2 linked regions of the Methanothermobacter thermautotrophicus str. Delta H genome follow. The main gene of each other region encodes a partner of the protein of the gene in region 2 in a complex. Links are inferred from orthologs where the notes say so. Each region holds a gene or a part of one and is shown on either strand. Other genes may lie near its edges.

Evidence for each region. Proteins that work in one complex are often made in the same cells at the same time.
Region 1: the proteins of eif2g (region 2) and MTH_RS08490 are in contact, whole or in part, in a crystal structure (PDB 2QMU), measured with the Saccharolobus solfataricus proteins. The link is inferred for Methanothermobacter thermautotrophicus str. Delta H from one-to-one orthologs. Residues at the interface, in WP_009988771.1 of Saccharolobus solfataricus: Trp33, Pro65, Glu66, Gln148, Val151, Asp152, Val154, Ser155, Lys156, Ala159, Leu160, Tyr163, Arg164, Lys167, Ile180, Ile181, Pro182, Val183, Ser184, Leu186, His187, Ile189, Asn190, Asp192, Ser193; in WP_231918336.1 of Saccharolobus solfataricus: Met1, Leu2, Arg4, Leu5, Tyr6, Lys8, Leu9, Pro10, Ile106, Lys108, Lys109, Glu110, Lys111.

The regions. Positions count from the first base shown.
Region 1 is NC_000916.1:1,621,168-1,625,731, forward strand. The notes cover bases 1-2,960. They hold MTH_RS08490 (translation initiation factor IF-2 subunit beta), read right to left. Parts: upstream 1,705-2,960; coding sequence 1,297-1,704; downstream 1-1,296. Other genes in these bases: MTH_RS08480 (tyrosine--tRNA ligase), read right to left, coding at 1-207; MTH_RS08485 (60S ribosomal export protein NMD3), read right to left, coding at 212-1,270; mcm (minichromosome maintenance protein MCM), read right to left, coding at 1,742-2,960. In the rest of the region: more of mcm, read right to left, coding at 2,961-3,739; MTH_RS08500 (hypothetical protein), read left to right, coding at 3,888-4,322; rrmJ (23S rRNA (uridine(2552)-2'-O)-methyltransferase), read right to left, coding at 4,377-4,564. UniProt on the Methanocaldococcus jannaschii protein: eIF-2 functions in the early steps of protein synthesis by forming a ternary complex with GTP and initiator tRNA.
Region 2 is NC_000916.1:198,233-206,181, forward strand. The notes cover bases 2,747-5,556. They hold eif2g (translation initiation factor IF-2 subunit gamma), read left to right. Parts: upstream 2,747-3,443; coding sequence 3,444-4,670; downstream 4,671-5,556. Other genes in these bases: infB (translation initiation factor IF-2), read left to right, coding at 2,747-3,019; MTH_RS01195 (30S ribosomal protein S6e), read left to right, coding at 3,039-3,419; MTH_RS01205 (PIN domain-containing protein), read left to right, coding at 4,695-5,054; MTH_RS01210 (inorganic diphosphatase), read left to right, coding at 5,066-5,556. Also shown: rpl7ae (50S ribosomal protein L7Ae), read left to right, coding at 1-332; MTH_RS01175 (30S ribosomal protein S28e), read left to right, coding at 382-588; MTH_RS01180 (50S ribosomal protein L24e), read left to right, coding at 607-768; ndk (nucleoside-diphosphate kinase), read left to right, coding at 765-1,220; more of infB, read left to right, coding at 1,235-2,746; more of MTH_RS01210, read left to right, coding at 5,557-5,596; rpoE (DNA-directed RNA polymerase), read left to right, coding at 5,617-6,171; transcription elongation factor subunit Spt4, read left to right, coding at 6,168-6,350; MTH_RS01225 (GTP-dependent dephospho-CoA kinase family protein), read left to right, coding at 6,350-6,841; MTH_RS01230 (30S ribosomal protein S24e), read left to right, coding at 6,843-7,145; MTH_RS01235 (30S ribosomal protein S27ae), read left to right, coding at 7,146-7,301; argH (argininosuccinate lyase), read left to right, coding at 7,310-7,949. UniProt on the Methanocaldococcus jannaschii protein: eIF-2 functions in the early steps of protein synthesis by forming a ternary complex with GTP and initiator tRNA.

The DNA of each region.
Region 1 (4,564 bases), 1.4 Mb from region 2 along the record:
GTCTGCGAGGAGTATCTTGACCCTGAAGCCAGCATCCTGGAGCTCCCTGAGTTTCCTTACCGTCAGGGCGTGCCCCAGATGAATCCTTCCTGAGGGCTCATATCCGGTGTAGACAACGGGTTCATCCTTCTTGAGGACATCCATTAACTCTTCAGGGGTTATGACCTCCAGAACGTCACGGGTTATGGTTTTCAGCGAATCATCCATTCAATCATTCCTCCGCCTCATCCTCGATGATGTAGAGTCTTTTATCGATTTCTATGACAGGGACCTGTTCCCCTATATCCAGTGTTGATGTGTAGCTGTCCGCCTCAAGGTCCACGGGTTCAAAGGTTTCCGGGTGGAGTATCTGGATCATTCCAGGGGATCTTGAGGTTACAGTGGTGGTCTTCACATCATCTGCACGGCCCACAACATCCATATCCTCATATTCCCCCCAGAGTATGTTCTTTACCTCACGGGTCTCAAGGTCCCTCACACTCACGCCCTTCTTTCGGAGGTCAATGACTGCCAGAATTCTGTTATGGTGGGATAGAAAGTCTCCAACCCTGAAATTCGCAAGCCTGAGGGATATCCACGTCCTGTAGAGGCCCTTGCCCGTCGATTTGTCCTGACCCATGAGTCTGGGGGACTCCATTGTTATCCCCCCGAGTTTCTCCCGGATGGCGTCCACAACCTTCCGGGCGGATTTGTGGGATCCTATGTAGTAGTCAACACCCTCCTTCACCTCAACCCTCTGGGGGAGGTAGGCCAGTTTGTCCCGCCTGGAAAGTTTCAGGAGTGTCCTCTGGACAACCCTGTCAGCTGTTTCTATTTCGGTTTCTGCAAGTTCCCTTCCATCGGCCCTCAGCTGTATAACCGCCTCATAGTAGCCGGAGCTCTGTTTACTGCAGGTGGGGCATACTGTGTTGGTGATGCGGACCTCCACCTCGTATTCCTGGCTGAGCCGCTTCCCGAGGACCTCTGCATCAACCTCCACAAGGCACCTGTAGATGGTGCCCCTCTCCTGCATTATTTCGAGTTCGATTTCAGGGTTCTCAACGGGTTCATCCCAGCTTATACTGTCCTCAAGGGCCCTGTACACGATTTCCTCGTCTGGGAGTCCTTCATCCAGCCACTGACCACTTATAAACTTTGCACGGCAGTGGCTGCATACCCTGACCTCTATTCTGTCAGGTATCCTGAGGATACTGTAGTCCTCAAGGAAACAGTCCCTGCAGAGGCCTTCATATAATTCAGAATCAGAACTACCGCATCTGACACAGAACATTTTCTATGGCTGCTCCTCTCTGTTCTCTAGACGTTCTTGAGGGGGGCCTTGGCACCACAGGCCTCACACTTGAGGAGTGATATGCGGCCCTCCCTGATTATCCTTGTGTCCGGTCTGTTGCATTCGTGGCATATGACGAACTTGTTCACGTAGTCCTCTATCCTCTCATTTATGAGGAAGTGGGTGAATTTTCCCTGAAGTATGGCCCTTCCGCCCTCAAGATTCCCTGCGGTACCCAGTTCCCTCAGAAGGAATTTCAGCAGGTGCTGCGGGTCCCTGTTGAGGGCATCTGCAACCTCCCTGAAGTTCTGTATGAATGTCCTGTTTCCCTGTATGACAGAGTATGCCTTTGGAACCTCAAAACGTTTTGTTTCAAACACTTCAGGGGGCAGCTGGTCTATTGCCCTTTCAAGTAATTTTTCATAATCATCCATAACTGATACCTCCAGTAAAAGTGTGTAAATGGAAAATTCAGACTATCTTAAGGTATCCCCTTGCGGGTTCAAATATGGCTCCCTTGTCCTTGAGGATCCTTATTAGTTCTTCAACCTTTTCCTCACTTACATTATATCTATCCATCATCTCAGTTATAAGAATATTGGTGGGTGCCCTGCCACCGTAGTCATCCTCATATTCCTTTATGAGTTCAAGGAGAAGTCTGAACTTATCCCTCTCTGATTTTGGTGTCCTCCCCTCAACCTTGTCTATATCTATCTTGCCTGTCTCGGGGTCATAGCCGACCTGTTTGAGGCAGGCCTGTGACAGTTTTATTGCCTTCCTTGCATCCTCTGCCTCAACATGTTCCTTAAGTTTTATCTTGGCACTGGCCTCTGATAGACGCACAAGGGCCTCCAGCTGCCTCGCGGTTATGGGGACCGGTGAGTCCTCATCTGCGGCGCTGGCCCTCATGGAGACATAGAAGTCCTCCAGGACCTGCATGGCCTCATCTGTGAGGACCGGCCTGACGTTCTTCCTTGCATAGGCTATGTACTTCCTCAGGAGTTCAGGGTCAATCTCGAAGGGCATGTGGTCCTCCTTGTGTGTCTTGAGGATGTGCCTTGCAAGCTCCCTGTCCTTCTCCTCATCCGGTTTGTCCTCAACCACGAATATGAGGTCGAAACGTGATAGTATTGTTGATGGAAGATCTATCTGCTCTGCAATTGACTTGTAACTATCGAATCTTCCGAACTTGGGGTTTGCAGCTGCCAGGACCGAACACCGGGAATTCAGGGTTGCCATTATCCCTGCCTTAGCTATGCTGATGGTCTGCTGCTCCAGGGCCTCGTGTATGGCTGAGCGGTCCTCCTCACGCATCTTGTCAAGTTCGTCCACACAGACGTTACCCTTATCCCCGAGGACCAGGGCCCCTGCCTCAAGTGACCAGCCACCGAATTCGTCCCTCACGGCTGCCGCTGTGAGACCGACCCCTGAGGTACCCTTACCGCTGGTGTATATCCCCCTGGGGGCCAGCTTTGAGACGTACTTGAGCATCTGTGACTTACCGATACCCGGGTCCCCCACTATGAGTATGTGGATATCCCCACGGAGCCTGGTCTTATCATCCAGTTCCTTCCCGGTTCCTCCAAAGAGCTGGAGGGCTATGGCCTCCTTAACCTCACGGTAGCCGTGTATGGATGGTGCGGTGGACCTTATGATCTTCTCATAGATGTTGGGGTCCCCTGCAAGCTCCTTTATCTTTTCCTCATCCTCTTCACTTATCTGGAGCTCCTCAAATTCCTGTTCAAGGAATTCGGTGTAGTTCCCGTAGATGAAGTTCTTGAAACGTTTTGTTCTCTCGTCCCGCACCGTCCTGAGGGTGCCGGTCACCCTCACAATATCCCCGGGTGTGAGGGTGTCAACCAGGTCGTCCTCCAGGACAACTGTTATCTGCCGGGGCTGTTCCCCACCGGAAAGGTTCTCCAGGGGCTCCTGGAGTTTCAGTGTCTGGGTGTCCAGGAACTCGGATTCGTCCTGAAGGAGCCTGAAGGATCTCCCACCACACTCTGAGCAGAGTGATGGCTCTGTGATCATGTTGGTTGACTGTGTTACCGCATGGTGCCGCATACACCCACGGCACTCAAAGACGGCCTTAACTATCCTTGGCCTTATCTCATCGGTCTTCCTGACGATGCCATCAACTGCCACGAACTTACCTATGAATTTACTCCGGAGCTCCCTGAGGGGTATTACGTTGCTGATCCCGCTGAACCTTATGTTGAGGTCCACATTCTTTCGGAGGCGGTCGATGTTCCTTATGGCCTGCTGGGCCGCCCTTATCACATCATCGGGTTTTTCGATGAGGAGGTCTGCAAGGTCAGGGTCAAACATTTCAAGGTCAAGATAATCAACTTCAATTGATCTGACGTTTGGATATTTCTCTATTGCCTCAAATACCCTGTCCTTGTAGTCCTGCAGTGAAAAGAATTCCTCAAATTTTGTAAGTGTCTTGCTCTTATCCACGGTTTTCATCATGGAAAGTATATTATGATAACATTATAAACCTTAGTCTGTGCACAGATAACTGTAAACAGAACTTAGTTTAGCGTGCTCTGGAGGGACCAGATCAGATATAAAACTGTGAACTGAGAGCTGAATCCACGGCAACGGGGTTGATAGAATGAAGAGATCAAGGATAAACCTTTTTAAACTGACTTCAATGACCATATCCGTCCTGGGAGTTCTTCTTATAATAGGAACAATCCTGGTATTTGCCTACATAGGTGTTGATACCATCTCAGATGCAATATCAGGTAGTGTGAACAGGGGGGAGGAGTACGATGAACTTGCAAAGCTTCAGAGCGACTACTCTTCCCTGAAGGTCCAGTACGATTCAGTCAAGAAGGAGGTATACCAGAGGAACAATGATAACCTCACGAAGACCTACCTGAATGCTGAAATAGAACTTGTGAAGGCAAGGTCAGCTATAGACGACGTTAAAAGTGCACTTGAGACCAGCAAGCCCAAATCAGAGGTTGATGAAAGGATTAAAACGGCCAGGTATCAGCTACAGGTAGCCTCACAGGCCCTGAGTGATGTGAGGGCCCTCATGTAGTTTCAGGGGATCCTTCTCTCCCATTTTCTTTTACTCTTATCTTTCATGTGGGTTCTAGTGGATTATTCTTTCCCATTTTTCTTTACCCTTGAAGTCCCTCCCCACAATGTACATCTCTGCACTGGCCTTCCTTGATGAGGCCGGCTTGGTGGTTTTAAGTTTCCAGAAGTCCTTCCTCAGTTCCTTTATAACCCTGTCAAGCTCAGGGCCCTGGAATGCCTTTATCAGGATGTTTCCCTTCC
Region 2 (7,949 bases):
AACTGGCTGACAAGGCCGCAGAGGCACTTGAAATAGCCAGGGAGACAGGTAAGGTATCCAAGGGTACAAATGAGGTTACCAAGGCTGTCGAGAGGGGAGTTGCTCAGCTCGTATTAATAGCTGAGGACGTTGAACCTGCAGAGATCGTTGCTCACCTTCCACTCCTCGCAGAGGAAAAGGAAATACCATACATATACATCCCAACAAAGGATGAACTGGGTGCAGCCGCAGGTCTGAACGTTGGAACAGCATCATCAGCCATCGTTGAGGCAGGCGACGCCGAGGACCTCATAAAAGAGATAATAGAAAAGGTCGAAGAACTTAAGAAATAGATGAAAGGCACTAAAAGCCTTTCAATTTCAATTTAATAAAGGTGATTTAATGGATGACGCAACTCCAGCAGAGGTTATTGAGGTTCTCAAGAGAACCGGGATGACTGGAGAGGTAATGCAGGTTAAATGCAGGATCCTTGATGGAAGAGATAAGGGAAGGATACTGACAAGGAACGTTATGGGTCCCATAAGGGAAGGCGACATCCTGATGCTCCTCGACACCATCCGAGAGGCAAAGGAGATAAGGACCCCATAATCAGGAAGGTGTTTACCAATGAGAGTCTGTTCATTCTGCCATGAAGAAATAGAGCCAGGCACCGGCAAGATGTACGTCAAAAGGGACGGTACAATCTATTTCTTCTGCAGCAGCAAATGCGAGAAAAACATGATAAAACTGGGAAGGGTTCCAAGAAAAGTTAAATGGGTCAAAAAATGATGGAAAAAAGCTTTGTAATGTTAAAACCTGACGCAGTAAAAAGGCGCCTCGCAGGAAGGATAATAGCCAGGTTCGAGGACAGGGGACTCAAGATAGTCGCCTTTAAGATGCTGCAGATCCCGGAAGACCTTGCAATGGAGCACTACCAGGAACACAGGGAAAAGCCCTTCTTCAGGGACCTGGTGGACTACATAACATCAGCACCTGTCATTGCAATGGTCATTGAGGGTAAGGACTGCATATCCCTCATAAGGAAGATGGTTGGCGCAACCAACCCTGCAGAGGCAGACCTCGGGACAATCAGGGGAGACTTCGCCCTTGAAACAGGTAGAAACATAATACACGCTTCAGATTCTCCAGAATCAGCCGAAAGGGAGATTAAACTTTTCTTTGATGAATCGGAAATTTGCAGTTACGAGATGCCTGATAGAGAAATGATATACGAGGAATAAACGCGGAGATTCCAATGAAGATCAGATCACCCATCGTCTCAGTACTCGGACACGTGGATCACGGGAAAACCACACTTCTTGACCATATAAGGGGCAGCGCAGTTGCCTCAAGGGAGGCAGGTGGTATAACCCAGCACATAGGGGCCACAGAGATACCCATGGATGTCATTGAGGGGATCTGCGGAGACTTCCTCAAAAAATTCTCGATCAGGGAAACACTACCAGGACTCTTCTTCATTGATACACCAGGACATGAGGCGTTCACAACCCTCAGAAAACGTGGAGGGGCCCTTGCGGATCTTGCAATACTCATAGTCGATATAAATGAGGGATTCAAGCCCCAGACACAGGAGGCCCTCAACATCCTCAGGATGTACAGGACACCCTTCGTGGTGGCTGCAAACAAGATAGACAGGATCCATGGATGGAGGGTCCACGAGGGACGCCCCTTCATGGAGACCTTCAGCAAACAGGACATCCAGGTCCAGCAGAAACTGGACACAAAGGTCTATGAACTTGTGGGCAAACTCCATGAGGAGGGCTTTGAATCAGAGAGATTCGACAGGGTCACAGACTTCGCCTCACAGGTCAGCATAATACCCATAAGTGCCATAACAGGCGAGGGTATACCTGAACTCCTCACAATGCTCATGGGACTGGCACAGCAGTACCTCAGGGAGCAGCTCAAAATCGAGGAGGATTCCCCTGCCAGGGGCACCATCCTGGAGGTCAAGGAGGAGACAGGCCTCGGCATGACCATAGACGCTGTAATATATGATGGAATACTCAGAAAGGACGACACCATAGCCATGATGACATCAAAGGATGTCATATCCACCAGGATAAGATCACTCCTCAAACCAAGGCCCCTCGAGGAGATGAGGGAATCCAGGAAGAAGTTCCAGAAGGTCGATGAGGTCGTTGCAGCAGCCGGTATAAAGATCGTGGCACCGGGCATCGATGACGTCATGGCCGGCTCACCCCTCAGGGTTGTAACAGACCCCGAGAAGGTGAGGGAGGAGATACTCAGCGAAATCGAGGACATCAAGATAGACACCGATGAGGCAGGCGTCGTTGTGAAGGCAGACACCCTCGGATCACTGGAGGCGGTGGTCAAGATCCTCAGGGACATGTATGTCCCCATAAAGGTGGCAGACATAGGTGACGTCTCAAGGAGGGACGTGGTGAATGCAGGTATAGCCCTCCAGGAGGACAGGGTCTATGGGGCCATAATAGCCTTCAATGTTAAGGTGATACCCTCAGCAGCCCAGGAACTCAAAAACTCAGACATAAAGCTCTTCCAGGGCAACGTCATCTACAGGCTCATGGAGGAATATGAGGAATGGGTCAGGGGCATTGAGGAAGAGAAGAAAAAGAAATGGATGGAAGCCATCATAAAACCTGCAAGCATAAGACTCATACCCAAACTGGTCTTCAGACAGAGCAAGCCAGCCATTGGAGGAGTTGAGGTCCTCACAGGCGTCATCAGGCAGGGCTACCCCCTCATGAATGATGATGGGGAGACGGTGGGTACCGTGGAGAGCATGCAGGACAAGGGTGAAAACCTCAAATCAGCATCACGCGGCCAGAAGGTTGCAATGGCCATAAAGGATGCTGTTTATGGTAAGACGATCCATGAGGGAGATACACTCTACGTTGACATACCCGAAAACCACTACCACATCCTTAAAGAACAGCTCTCAGGGGATCTGACAGACGAGGAACTTGATCTCATGGATAAGATAGCTGAAATCAAGAGGAAGAAGAATCCTGACTGGGGAATGAAGGCACCATTTTAAAATATAAGGAGGAGATATATTGGCATTTAAGGTTGTGATTTCAGACAAGGAGAAGAGCGTCCAGATGGAGGTCGACCCATCAGAGTCCAGGGGCCTCATTGGCCTCACCATAGGCGACGAATTCGATGGATCAATAATAGGCCTCAGCGGATACAAACTGAAGATCACAGGTGGAAGCGATAAGAACGGTTTCCCGATGAAGAAGACAGTGCCAGGTGCAAGGAGGATAAGGAGCCTTGTATCAGGCGGTGTGGGCTATAAACCCAGACGCGATGGCGAGAGAAGAAGAAAAACCTTCAGGGGAAACACAATATCTGATGACATAGTCCAGATAAACACCGTTGTCATTGAGAAGGGTGAGAAACCACTCGAAGAACTCCTTGGCGCCGATGAGGAATAATAAAAGCGTTTATAGGTGTAATCTGTGAAAAATCAATCCGAAATAAACATTGGTCTTGTGGGGCACGTGGACCATGGTAAAACAACCCTTACAAAGGCACTTTCAGGTGTCTGGACCGACACACACAGTGAGGAAACCAAGAGGGGCATCTCCATACGTCTGGGCTATGCCGACATAACCTTCAGGAAGTGCCCGCAGTGCGAAGCCCCAATGTGCTATACAACGGCAGAGATATGTGAGAGGTGCGGCACAGAGACAGAGCTCCTCAGGAAGGTTTCCTTTGTGGATGCCCCGGGCCATGAAACCCTCATGGCTACCATGCTCTCTGGAGCAGCCCTCATGGACGGCGCCATACTCGTGATAGCTGCAAACGAACCATGCCCCCAGCCCCAGACAAAGGAGCACCTCATGGCCCTTGATGTTATAGGGGTGAAGGATGTCATCGTCGTCCAGAACAAGATAGATATCGTTTCGAAGGAGAGGGCGCTTGAAAGCTACAGGGAGATCAAGGAGTTCGTGAAGGGTACCTGCGCTGAGGATGCACCTATAATACCGGTATCTGCTCAACAGGGCGCCAACATTGATATCCTCATTGAAACCATTGAGGAGAGAATCAAAACCCCCAAGAGGGACGTTGATAAACCTGCCAGGATGTACGTGGCCAGGTCCTTTGACATAAACAAACCTGGCGCAGACCCCGAACACCTCGCAGGAGGAGTTATAGGGGGCTCACTGGTCCAGGGCAGGCTCAGGGTTGGAGACGAGATAGAGATAAGACCGGGCATACAGGTCAAAAAGGACGGTAAGCAGACCTGGATGAGTCTGCACTCCACAATCACGGGCCTGGTGGCCGGTGGAGAGGAGATGGAAGAAGTTGGACCCGGCGGACTCGTGGGTGTCGGGACACTCCTGGATCCAGCCCTCACCAAGGCGGACTCACTTTCAGGGTCAGTTGCCGGGGAACCAGGCACACTGCCACCTGTAAGGCACTCATTCACCATGGAGACACACCTCCTGGAGAGGGTTGTCGGTACCAAGGAGGAGACCAAGGTCGAACCCATAAAGACAGGGGAACCCCTGATGATAAACGTCGGTACCACAACCACGGTGGGTGTTGTCAAATCTGCCAGGGCAGATGATGCCGACGTGGTCCTCAAACTCCCTGCATGCGCAGAGGAGGGTCAGAGGATAGCCCTCTCCAGGCGTGTCGGTGCAAGATGGAGGCTGATAGGATATGGTATCATCAAATAGGGTGGTCATAGACACCAATTTTTTATGATACCCTACCAGTTCCGGGTCGACATCGTATCCGAGCTCCGGAGACTCTTCCCAAAAAACGACCTTCTTGTCCCATCCTTCGTCATAGGGGAACTTGAAGGCATAAAGAGACATTCAGGCGGTGATGCGAGGATAGCCGCGTCCGTTGGACTCGCACTCGCAAAGAAACCCCCCTTCAGGATTTTTGAGGAGAAACTCCTTGAAGGTGAAACCGTTGACGACGCGCTTCTCCGGATCTCAGATGTCCTCTGCACCAGCGACCGGGAACTCAGAAGAAGGGCAAGGTCGAAGGGAATACCTGTTGTCTACCTGAGACAGAAAAGATATCTTGGAGTGGATGGGCATATATTGGAGTAGGAGGTTTACTCATGAATCTGTGGAAGGATATTGAACCGGGACCATCAGTACCCGAGGTTGTCTATGCGGTTGTTGAAATACCAAAGGGTTCAAGGAACAAGTACGAATACCACAAGGACCTTCAGGCATTCGCCCTTGACAGGGTACTCTACTCAGCAGTATTCTACCCTGCAGAGTACGGTATAATACCAAGGACACTCTACGATGACGGAGACCCCATGGACATCCTCGTACTCATGGATGAACCAACATTCCCGGGCTGCATCATAGAATCAAGACCCATAGGCCTTTTAAGGATGATCGATGGTGGTGACCAGGACGACAAGATCCTGGCGGTGCCTGTGGCAGACCCGCACTTCGCCGATGTAAAGGACATCTCAGACATACCAGAGCACAACCTTAAGGAGATAGCAAACTTCTTTGAAACCTACAAGAAACTTGAAGGTAAAAAAACAGAGACACTCGGATGGGAGGGTGCTGAAAAGGCATTTGAAGCAGTCAACCACTCCATAGAACTCTACAGGAAAAAATATATGGAGTAATTCTTTAATGGGGGATCCCATTGTATTATGTAACAAAGATTGTTGATACCGTCAGAATACCTCCAGACCGCTTTGAAGAGCCACTGGAGGAGGTCGCCGTCGAGGTTCTAAACGAGACCTACGTTGGAAGGATGGATAAGAACCTCGGGCAGCTGATAACCGTCAAAGAGATAGAGGATATAGGGATAGGAAAGGTTATAATGGGTGACGGTGCCGCCTACCATGAGGTGACCTTCACAGCCCTCTTCTTCAAACCTGAACTACATGAAATCGTTGAGGGTGAGGTTATAGAGATAGCAGAGTTCGGAGCCTTCGTGCGCATAGGTCCGGTGGATGGCCTGGTGCACGTTTCACAGGTAACCGACGACTACATAACCTACGACCCCAAGAAGGGCTCCCTCACAGGTAAGGAGTCAGGCAGACGCCTCGACGAGGGCGACCTTGTAAGGGCAAGGATAGTCGCACTCAGCCTCAAGGGCCGAAGAGAGGGCGTAAAGGTGGGCCTCACCATGAGGCAGCCCGGCCTTGGAAAATTCGAATGGATTGAAGAAGAGAAGAGGAAGAGTAAAAAATGACTGAGAAGGCATGCACAAGGTGTAAGAGAATCACCAGTGACGAAAGATGCCCGGTCTGCAATGTCCCGGCATCCACCAACTGGAGCGGACTCCTCATAATAATAGATCCGGATAAATCAGATATAGCCAGGGAGCTCAACATAACACTGCCTGGTGAATACGCGCTGAGGGTCAGATAGTGTACATACTGCCGGAGGAACTGAGGGCGGAGCTCAAAAGGCCACTTGGAGAGCTCCACAGGTCATTCAGTGACGTTGATGTGGGGAACTCATTCCTCATAACGGTTGGTGACGTCACAACCCGCAATGCACTGGAGCATGGCCTTAAACCCGATGTCAGCATAATAGATAACAGGATCCAGAGAAGGGACTCTGACCATGAATTCAGGGACACAGCAACCATTCTCAGATCCAGGAACCCGCCAGGCACAGTAACAGAGAGCCTCTGGAAATCCATCGAAGAGGCCATAGAGGGCGCCACAGAGAGAGGAGAGCGCTTCATGATAGTTGTTGACGGTGAGGAGGACCTTGCCGTTTTACCATCAATACTTCTCGCCCCACCTGACACAGTGATTCTTTACGGACAGCCAGATGAGGGCGTTGTGCTGGTGAGGGCCAGTGAAACATCCAGTAAGGCTGAAGAACTCATGAAAAAATTTGAGGAGGCATAAAATGGAGATTAACATAATCGAGGAAAAGGAAAACCCACTCTTAAACAGGAAGGAGATAAGGTTTGAATGCTTATACGAGGGCGAATCAACCCCAAAGGTCCTTGAAGTTAAGAACAAACTCGTTGCAATGCTTGACGCTGATAAGGATCTTCTCGTGGTTGACAAAATTGACCAGGGTTTCGGTGAGCCAAGGGCGACCGGCTATGCCAAGATTTATGAGTCAGCTGAGAAACTCACCGAGATAGAACCCGAACACGTGATAAAGAAGAACACTGAGGCATCAGAGGAAGAGGAGGAGGAATAGATGAAGAAATTTGAGCTCTACGAGGTCAAGGACGGTAAACTCGTCAGGAAGAACCCCTTCTGTGTCAGGTGCTCAAACGGTGTCTTCATGGCAGACCATGGGGACAGGTACGCCTGCGGTAAATGCGGATACACCGAATGGAAAAACAGGGAATAGGTGGAAACTTGAACCTGAGGGCTGGCAGATTGAATAGCGGGATGGAGGATGAGGCCGCGGAGTTCACATCATCCCTCACATTTGATCACCACATATTTGAGGCCGACATTGAGTGTAACATGGCACATACACGCATGCTGGCCCATGAGGGCATAATCCCTGAGGAAGTGGCCGCTAAAATCATAGATGCCCTTGAAAGCCTCAGGGAGGAGGGTATAGAGGCCCTTGACATGGACCCATCGGTGGAGGATATCCATATGGCCGTTGAGAACTATGTAACGGCCAGGATCGGAGAGGAAGCAGGGTTCATGCACACAGGCAAATCCAGGAACGATCAGGTCGCAACCGATCTCAGACTGGCCCTCAGGGAGAGGATAAGGACAATAAGCCGTGAACTCCTTGATTTTATTGACAGTATCTCAGACCTTGCCCTCGATCACACCGAAACCGTCATGGTGGGCTACACCCACCTTCAGCATGCCCAGCCAACAACCCTAGGCCACCACCTCATGGCCTACGCCAGCTCCCTCAGGAGGGACTATGAGAGGCTCCAGGATACCCTTAAGAGGGTTGACCAGAACCCCCTGGGATCCGCTGCCATGACAACAACCAGCTTCCCCATAAACAGGGAACTCACGACCCGGCTCC